Regions from separate parts of the Shewanella sp. S1-58-MNA-CIBAN-0166 genome, predicted to be linked through region 2. Evidence: predicted binding sites of a transcription regulator. Region 2 holds the regulator's gene; the other holds the start of a gene.
The links. Region 2 encodes MetJ, which represses methionine synthesis genes. Its sites were predicted from a motif close to TAGACGTCTAGACGTCTA; they were not measured.
Positions count from the first base shown of each region.

Region 1: the regulator MetJ is predicted to act here: its motif matches at 1,349-1,366, upstream of metK (methionine adenosyltransferase).

Region 1 covers NZ_JBEOPN010000006.1:33,557-36,992, reverse strand. Annotated here, with positions in the region: gene AAEY99_RS05540 (GNAT family N-acetyltransferase) at 1-5, opposite strand, end outside; gene metK (methionine adenosyltransferase) at 167-1,318, opposite strand; gene tkt (transketolase) at 1,851-3,436, shown strand, end outside.
Region 2 covers NZ_JBEOPN010000011.1:88,551-91,986, reverse strand. Annotated here, with positions in the region: gene AAEY99_RS08960 (c-type cytochrome) at 1-291, opposite strand, end outside; gene AAEY99_RS08955 (sulfite exporter TauE/SafE family protein) at 648-1,388, opposite strand; gene metJ (met regulon transcriptional regulator MetJ) at 1,464-1,778, opposite strand; gene metB (cystathionine gamma-synthase) at 1,987-3,156, shown strand; gene AAEY99_RS08940 (bifunctional aspartate kinase/homoserine dehydrogenase II) at 3,288-3,436, shown strand, end outside.

The DNA.
Region 1 (3,436 bases), on a different contig from region 2:
TACATAATCTGAGCCATTGTTGATATTAAATGTTGAGATTAAATGTTGAGATCAAATCATTGTATTGCCAATGATAGATAAAATAAAACCGCCAGTTGGCGGTTTTATTTTTTATCGTGTTAGCTTAATACAGACACTAGCTTAAGACGATAATTATGCTGGCTGATTATAAACCTGCATCTGCACGAAGTGCTTCAGCTTTATCAGTCGCTTCCCAAGGGAAGATATCTCGGCCAAAGTGGCCATAAGCAGCAGTTTGCTGATAGATTGGGCGTGCCAAATCTAGCATTGCTGTTAAGCCGTATGGACGTAATTCGAAGTGTTGACGTATTAATTTAATCAATACTTCTTCTGATACTTTACCGGTACCGAATGTTTCAATACTAATAGACGTTGGCTCTGCAACACCAATAGCATATGACACTTGTAGCTCACAACGGTCAGCTAGACCAGCTGCAACGATATTTTTAGCTACATAACGTGCAGCATAAGCCGCGCTACGGTCTACTTTTGATGGGTCTTTACCAGAGAAAGCACCACCACCGTGACGAGCCATACCGCCGTAGGTATCTACAATAATTTTACGACCTGTTAAACCACAATCACCAACAGGGCCACCAATCACAAAGCGACCAGTAGGGTTGATAAAGTATTTAGTGTCTTTGTTTAACCATTGAGCAGGTAATACCGGCTTGATGATAGTTTCCATTACCGCTTCAATTAAATCAGCTTGACTCACGTCTTCACGATGTTGAGTAGATAATACAATCGCATCAATACCGATGATTTTGCCATCATCATAAGCAAACGTTACCTGGCTTTTAGCATCTGGGCGTAACCAAGGTAGTGTGCCGTCTTTGCGTACTTCAGACTGGCGCTTAACTAATTTGTGCGCGTAAGTAATCGGTGCAGGCATTAATACATCAGTTTCATTGCTGGCATAACCAAACATTAAACCCTGATCACCAGCACCTTGCTCTGCAGGGTCTGAACGATCAACACCTTGATTGATGTCTGGTGACTGTTTGCCTATGGCATTAAGTACCGCACATGAATCAGCATCAAAACCCATATCTGAATTGGTGTAACCGATTTCGCGTACGGTTTTACGGGTAATTTCTTCAATGTCTACCCAAGCAGAAGTGGTGACTTCACCGCCCACTAATACCATACCGGTTTTGACATACGTTTCGCACGCAACACGAGCCTTTGGATCTTGCTCAAGTATTGCGTCTAATACCGCATCAGAAATCTGATCGGCGATTTTATCTGGATGACCTTCTGAGACAGACTCAGAGGTAAACAAGTGCTTTGCCATAATAGGAGAATCTCGTTGGTTGCATTTGAATATACGTCTAGACGTCTATTTTAGTCGAAATCTAATTTGATAACACCCCTTTGTACGAATTTAACTGGAGAATTGTGCAATGGAGCATAATTTTTTTTGTTAATCATAGATATGTTTATACTGGTGAAAAATCAAGTGTTTGATTCATATTGCTTTATTTAAATGCTCATCGACTTGCGCGGTGTATTTATCATAAAAATAGACAATGTTTTTGATAGATTAGAGATTATATTGCCTAATCAGAGCCATAGCTCTGCCAATCACGATACTTTTTATTTATAAGTGGCAATAAATAATTACTCTGTATTTATCTCATGTTATGGTCATGATGACCATTTTGTGCTGTATTTACGATGTTTATTTATTGGCATTGTATGAAATCACCGTTTATTTAACGGTTAAAAAGAAACCCGAAAAATTTTAATTTGCGTCACATCGCCTTGTAGGGGAAAATATGGCTTCACAATTGCCCGTTAGACCTTACAAACAAGCAGGAGAGAGCATGTCATCTCGTAAAGTACTCGCTAACGCTATTCGCGCCCTAAGTATGGATGCGGTTCAAAAAGCTAACTCTGGTCATCCAGGTGCCCCAATGGGGATGGCAGATATCGCCGAAGTGCTATGGAATGATTTTCTAAAGCACAATCCAACTAATCCTAACTGGGTCGATCGCGATCGTTTTGTTCTGTCAAACGGTCATGGCTCTATGCTTATATACTCTTTATTGCATTTAACTGGCTATGAATTGCCTATTGAAGAGCTAAAGCAATTCCGTCAGCTGCATTCAAAAACGCCTGGTCATCCTGAATATGGTTATACCCCTGGTGTTGAAACTACAACCGGTCCTTTAGGCGCTGGTTTGAGTAATGCTGTTGGTATGGCTATTGCGGAAAAAACCTTGGCGGCTCAGTTTAACCGTCCAGGCCACGACATCGTCGATCACTTCACCTACTGTTTCTTAGGTGATGGCTGTTTAATGGAAGGTATTTCTCACGAAGTCAGTTCATTAGCCGGAACATTAGGCCTTGGAAAGTTAGTCGCATTTTGGGATGACAACGGTATTTCTATCGATGGTCATGTTGAAGGCTGGTTCACTGATGACACTCCTAAGCGTTTTGAAGCCTATGGCTGGCACGTTATTGCCGATGTAGATGGTCATAATCCTGATGCTATCCGCGCCGCGATTGAACAAGCTAAATCTGTAACAGATAAGCCATCGATGATTTGCTGTAAAACCATTATTGGTTTTGGTTCGCCTAACAAGTCGGGTAGCCATGATTGTCATGGTGCACCATTAGGTGATGCTGAAATTGCAGCAGCTCGTGAGTTCTTAAACTGGCCACACGCTCCTTTTGAAATCCCATCTGATGTGTATGCTGGTTGGGATGCTAAACATAAAGGTGTTGCTAACGAGTCATTATGGAATGACAAGTTTGCTGCTTACCAAGTTGCGTTCCCTGAACTGGCTGCAGAATATGAACGTCGCGTATTAAAAGGTGACTTACCTGCAGATTTTGAAGCAAAAGCACAAGCCTTTATCCAAGAAAGCCAAGATAAAGCCGAAGGTATTGCGAGTCGTAAAGCGTCTCAAAATTCAATTGGTTTCTTTGGTGCTATGTTGCCTGAATTACTTGGCGGTAGCGCTGACTTAGCCGGTTCTAATTTAACGCTTTGGTCTGGTTCAAAAGGTATTCAAGACGATCCTGCCGGTAACTACATCTATTACGGTGTACGTGAATTCGGTATGAGCGGTATTATGAACGGCGCGTCGTTACATGGTGGTTTTATTAACTATGGCGCAACTTTCATGATGTTCATGGAGTACGCACGTAACGCGGTACGTATGTCAGCATTAATGGGCATTCAAAACATTTTCGTTTATACCCATGATTCAATCGGTCAAGGCGAAGATGGCCCAACTCACCAACCGGTTGAGCAATTAGCTAACTTACGTTTAACGCCTAATATGGCTGTTTGGCGTCCATGTGATGCTGCGGAAACGGCAGTATCTTGGAAGGCGGCGATTGAACGTCGTGATGCACCAACTTCATTAATCTTTAGCCGTCAGGGTCTTAAGGCACAAGCGCG
Region 2 (3,436 bases):
GTCATATAAGAACTGTTGAATGTCTTTTATGTCTTTTTCTGATAAGGCTTCAAAAACGGCAGGTTTGGCTTTGTGCTTATCACGGGTGAAAAAACGATCCCATTGGCTCATGGTTTTGGTCATTGGGGTTAATTCAGGACCTTCACTGTTAGCGCTGTGGCAGGCTTTACATTCTTTTTTGTACAGGTGCTTACCTTTTTTAGGATTACCACCATCTGCGGCCATCACTTGGGTGCCAAGTGATAATGCCATAGCAACTGCGATACCAACTTTAATGTAAGTGTTCATCATTTTGTCCTCTGTCGGGCTTATTAGGGTTGTGCATTAACAGCATTTAATTATTTCTTTGCTGTAAACAATGTTACCTAAAAGTGAGTAGTGTTAATTTGAAGTAGATCATATCCATGAGAAAAATCTAATTGAAAAAAAGTTAATTGAAAGAAATCTAATGAACTAGTGTGATGTGGATCTATTGCGCCAAGATGAGGATTTTGCTAGAGGAGATAAAAGTGGTTTTTTTGATACTTATTGATGGCGTTTTTAGGTGAGAAATAGACTGCTTGATAAATAGAAGGGGAAGATTTTAATCATTATTAGCGAACAAGCCCATTGATGGCTGGTTTTGTTTACAGGTACAGAATAGCTGATTAGCTCATTAACGTGTTGGTCGACATAATCACTAATACAGTGGCACTAATACTACATAACACTAAGGTGACTATGCGGGTTTTATCTTTATCAACGCGGCCAATTAATCTACCTGAGACAAGATAACCAGCAACGACTGAAGGCAATAATAGCAGTGATAGCCATAAATGCTTCACTTCAACTAAGCCGACGATGGTTAGAATAGCTAAGGCAATTAATGAGCTAAACACGAAAAAGGCAGATAATGCCGCTCTAAACTGACTTGGGTCTTGGCCTGCAAGCAAAATGGCCATTGGTGGACCACCGATAGCAGCAATATTGCCAAATATGCCTGAAAATACCCCAGCGATAAATAAACTGAGGCGATTAATGGGGGCGGTAAAGCGAAAAATGCTAAGAATAACAGCAATAAACACAATGCCTGCAATCACTAAGCCGAGTATGGCTTGTGGGGCAAACAGCAATAATCCAGCGCCTAAAAACCCCCCAGGGATCCGCCCGAGTAAGGCATATTGCAAACCATTAAATTGTAGGTGACCGCGTTCTCTAAATAAGGTCATTGCAGAAATGGCAAAGCCCATAACAATAATAGGAACAGGAACTAATTGAGGATTAACAATATACAGCAGCGGGCTAGCAACAACGGCTAACCCAAAGCCAATTAAGCTTTGGGTTAGCGCGCCAAAAAACACGATAATTGATGCCAGTATCAAGGTCGTTGGATCGATAAATGACATCATAAGTTCTCTTTAAAAACATGACGACTTCTTATTAGGGTCGTTTCAAAGTCTGTGAGGTATTGACTAATCAGTGAATTATTCGAGCTCTTCCCACTCGATACCCATATCATCCATTAACTTTTTCGCTTCACTTGGAATGCTATCAGGCTGATCTTTTGATAGATCACCGTCATAAGGTAATGGTTGACCTGTGTACGCATGCAAAAATGCTTCGCATAGCAGTTCACTGTTAGTTGCATGGCGCAGATTATTTATCTGGCGACGCGTCCGCTCATCCGTCAGTACTTTTAATACTTTTAAAGGGATAGAAACCGTAATTTTTTTTACTTGTTCATTTTTTTTGCCGTGCTCGGCATATGGGCTGATATATTCGCCATTCCACTCAGTCATTAACTTACCCTTAACGATAAATACGCTGCAGATTTTAAACCGTTACAATCTCTAGTCAAATTATTGCTACTATTTAATCCCGATTGCAAATAGATTTCTTGATGTTTAGACGTCTAAACGTCTATTTAAGTTGACGGATGGGGATCTCTTAGGTAAATTTGGACGTCTAGACATCTCTTTGTGTGTTTGTGAAATTTTAGGAGTCACCATGACTAAGCATCAAAACGCCACATTGGCCGTTCGCCAAGGTATTGAAACAGACACACAACATGGTGCTATCGTGCCACCGATTTATTTATCGACCAATTATTCATTCGATGGCCACAATAATCCGCGCGAGTTTGATTACAGTCGTTCGGGTAATCCTACTCGATGTATTTTAGGTGACGCACTCGCCAAACTCGAGCAAGGTGCTACCGGCGTGGTGACATGTACCGGCATGGCGGCGATTACATTGGTGACTAGCTTACTTGGCCCAGAGGATTTATTGGTTGTGCCGCACGATTGTTATGGTGGCAGTTACCGCTTATTTACTAACTTGGCCAAAAAAGGCCAATTTAAGTTATTGGTTGTTGATCAAACTGATGCGCAAGCGCTGAGCAAAGCGATAGCTCAAAAACCGAAAATGGTGTGGTTAGAAACGCCATCGAATCCTTTATTGCGGGTGGTAGACATTAATGCCATTAGTATCGCTTGCCATGACGTTGGCGCGCTAGTGACAGTCGATAACACCTTTTTATCACCAATATTACAGCAGCCATTATTATTAGGTGCAGACATTGTTATTCACTCAACCACCAAATACATCAATGGTCATAGCGATGTGGTCGGTGGAGCGGTAGTGGCTAAAGATCCTCAAGTGGGTGAGTTGTTACATTGGTGGTCAAATACTCTTGGGCTTACGGGTTCAGCATTTGACAGTTATTTAACCTTGCGAGGCTTACGTACTTTAGCGGTACGAATTCGTGAGCATCAACGTAATGCACAAAAGATTGTTGAGTTACTCAGCGCCAGTGATGTTGTGGCCAAGGTGTATTATCCGGGTTTAAAAGACCATCTAGGTCACGAAATTGCGGCAAAACAACAACAAGGCTTTGGCGCTATGTTAAGTTTTGAGTTAATCGGCGGCGAAGCGGAAGTGGTGGCATTTTTAAAGGCGCTGTCGTTGTTTAGTGTTGCCGAAAGTTTAGGCGGAGTGGAAAGTTTAGTCGCCGTTCCGGCCACCATGACCCATAGAGCAATGGACCCACAAGCAAGGCAAGAGGCTGGTATTAAAGAGACTTTATTGAGACTATCTGTCGGTATTGAAGATGCAGATGACCTCTTGGCCGATATTCAAGCAGGCCTAGCAGCTGTTGCCGCGATAAAATCAGCTTAATTCGAGTTTAAGTTAGCTGTGGTTTCGACCAAATTGGGTAAAATAGCAAAACATGCACTTGCAACACTATTGGTTTCAAAATAGAAGTCTAGCAGTCGCAACAAAAGTCGTAGTTGTTTAAGGAGTCAGTAATGACGCGAAGTCATTTACATAAGTTTGGTGGTTCAAGTTTAGCGGATGCAGATTGCTATCGCCGTGTTGCACATATTCTACTTACGCATGGTCAGAGTGATGATTTAGTTGTGGTATCCGCCGCCGGAAAAACGACTAACTTCTTATA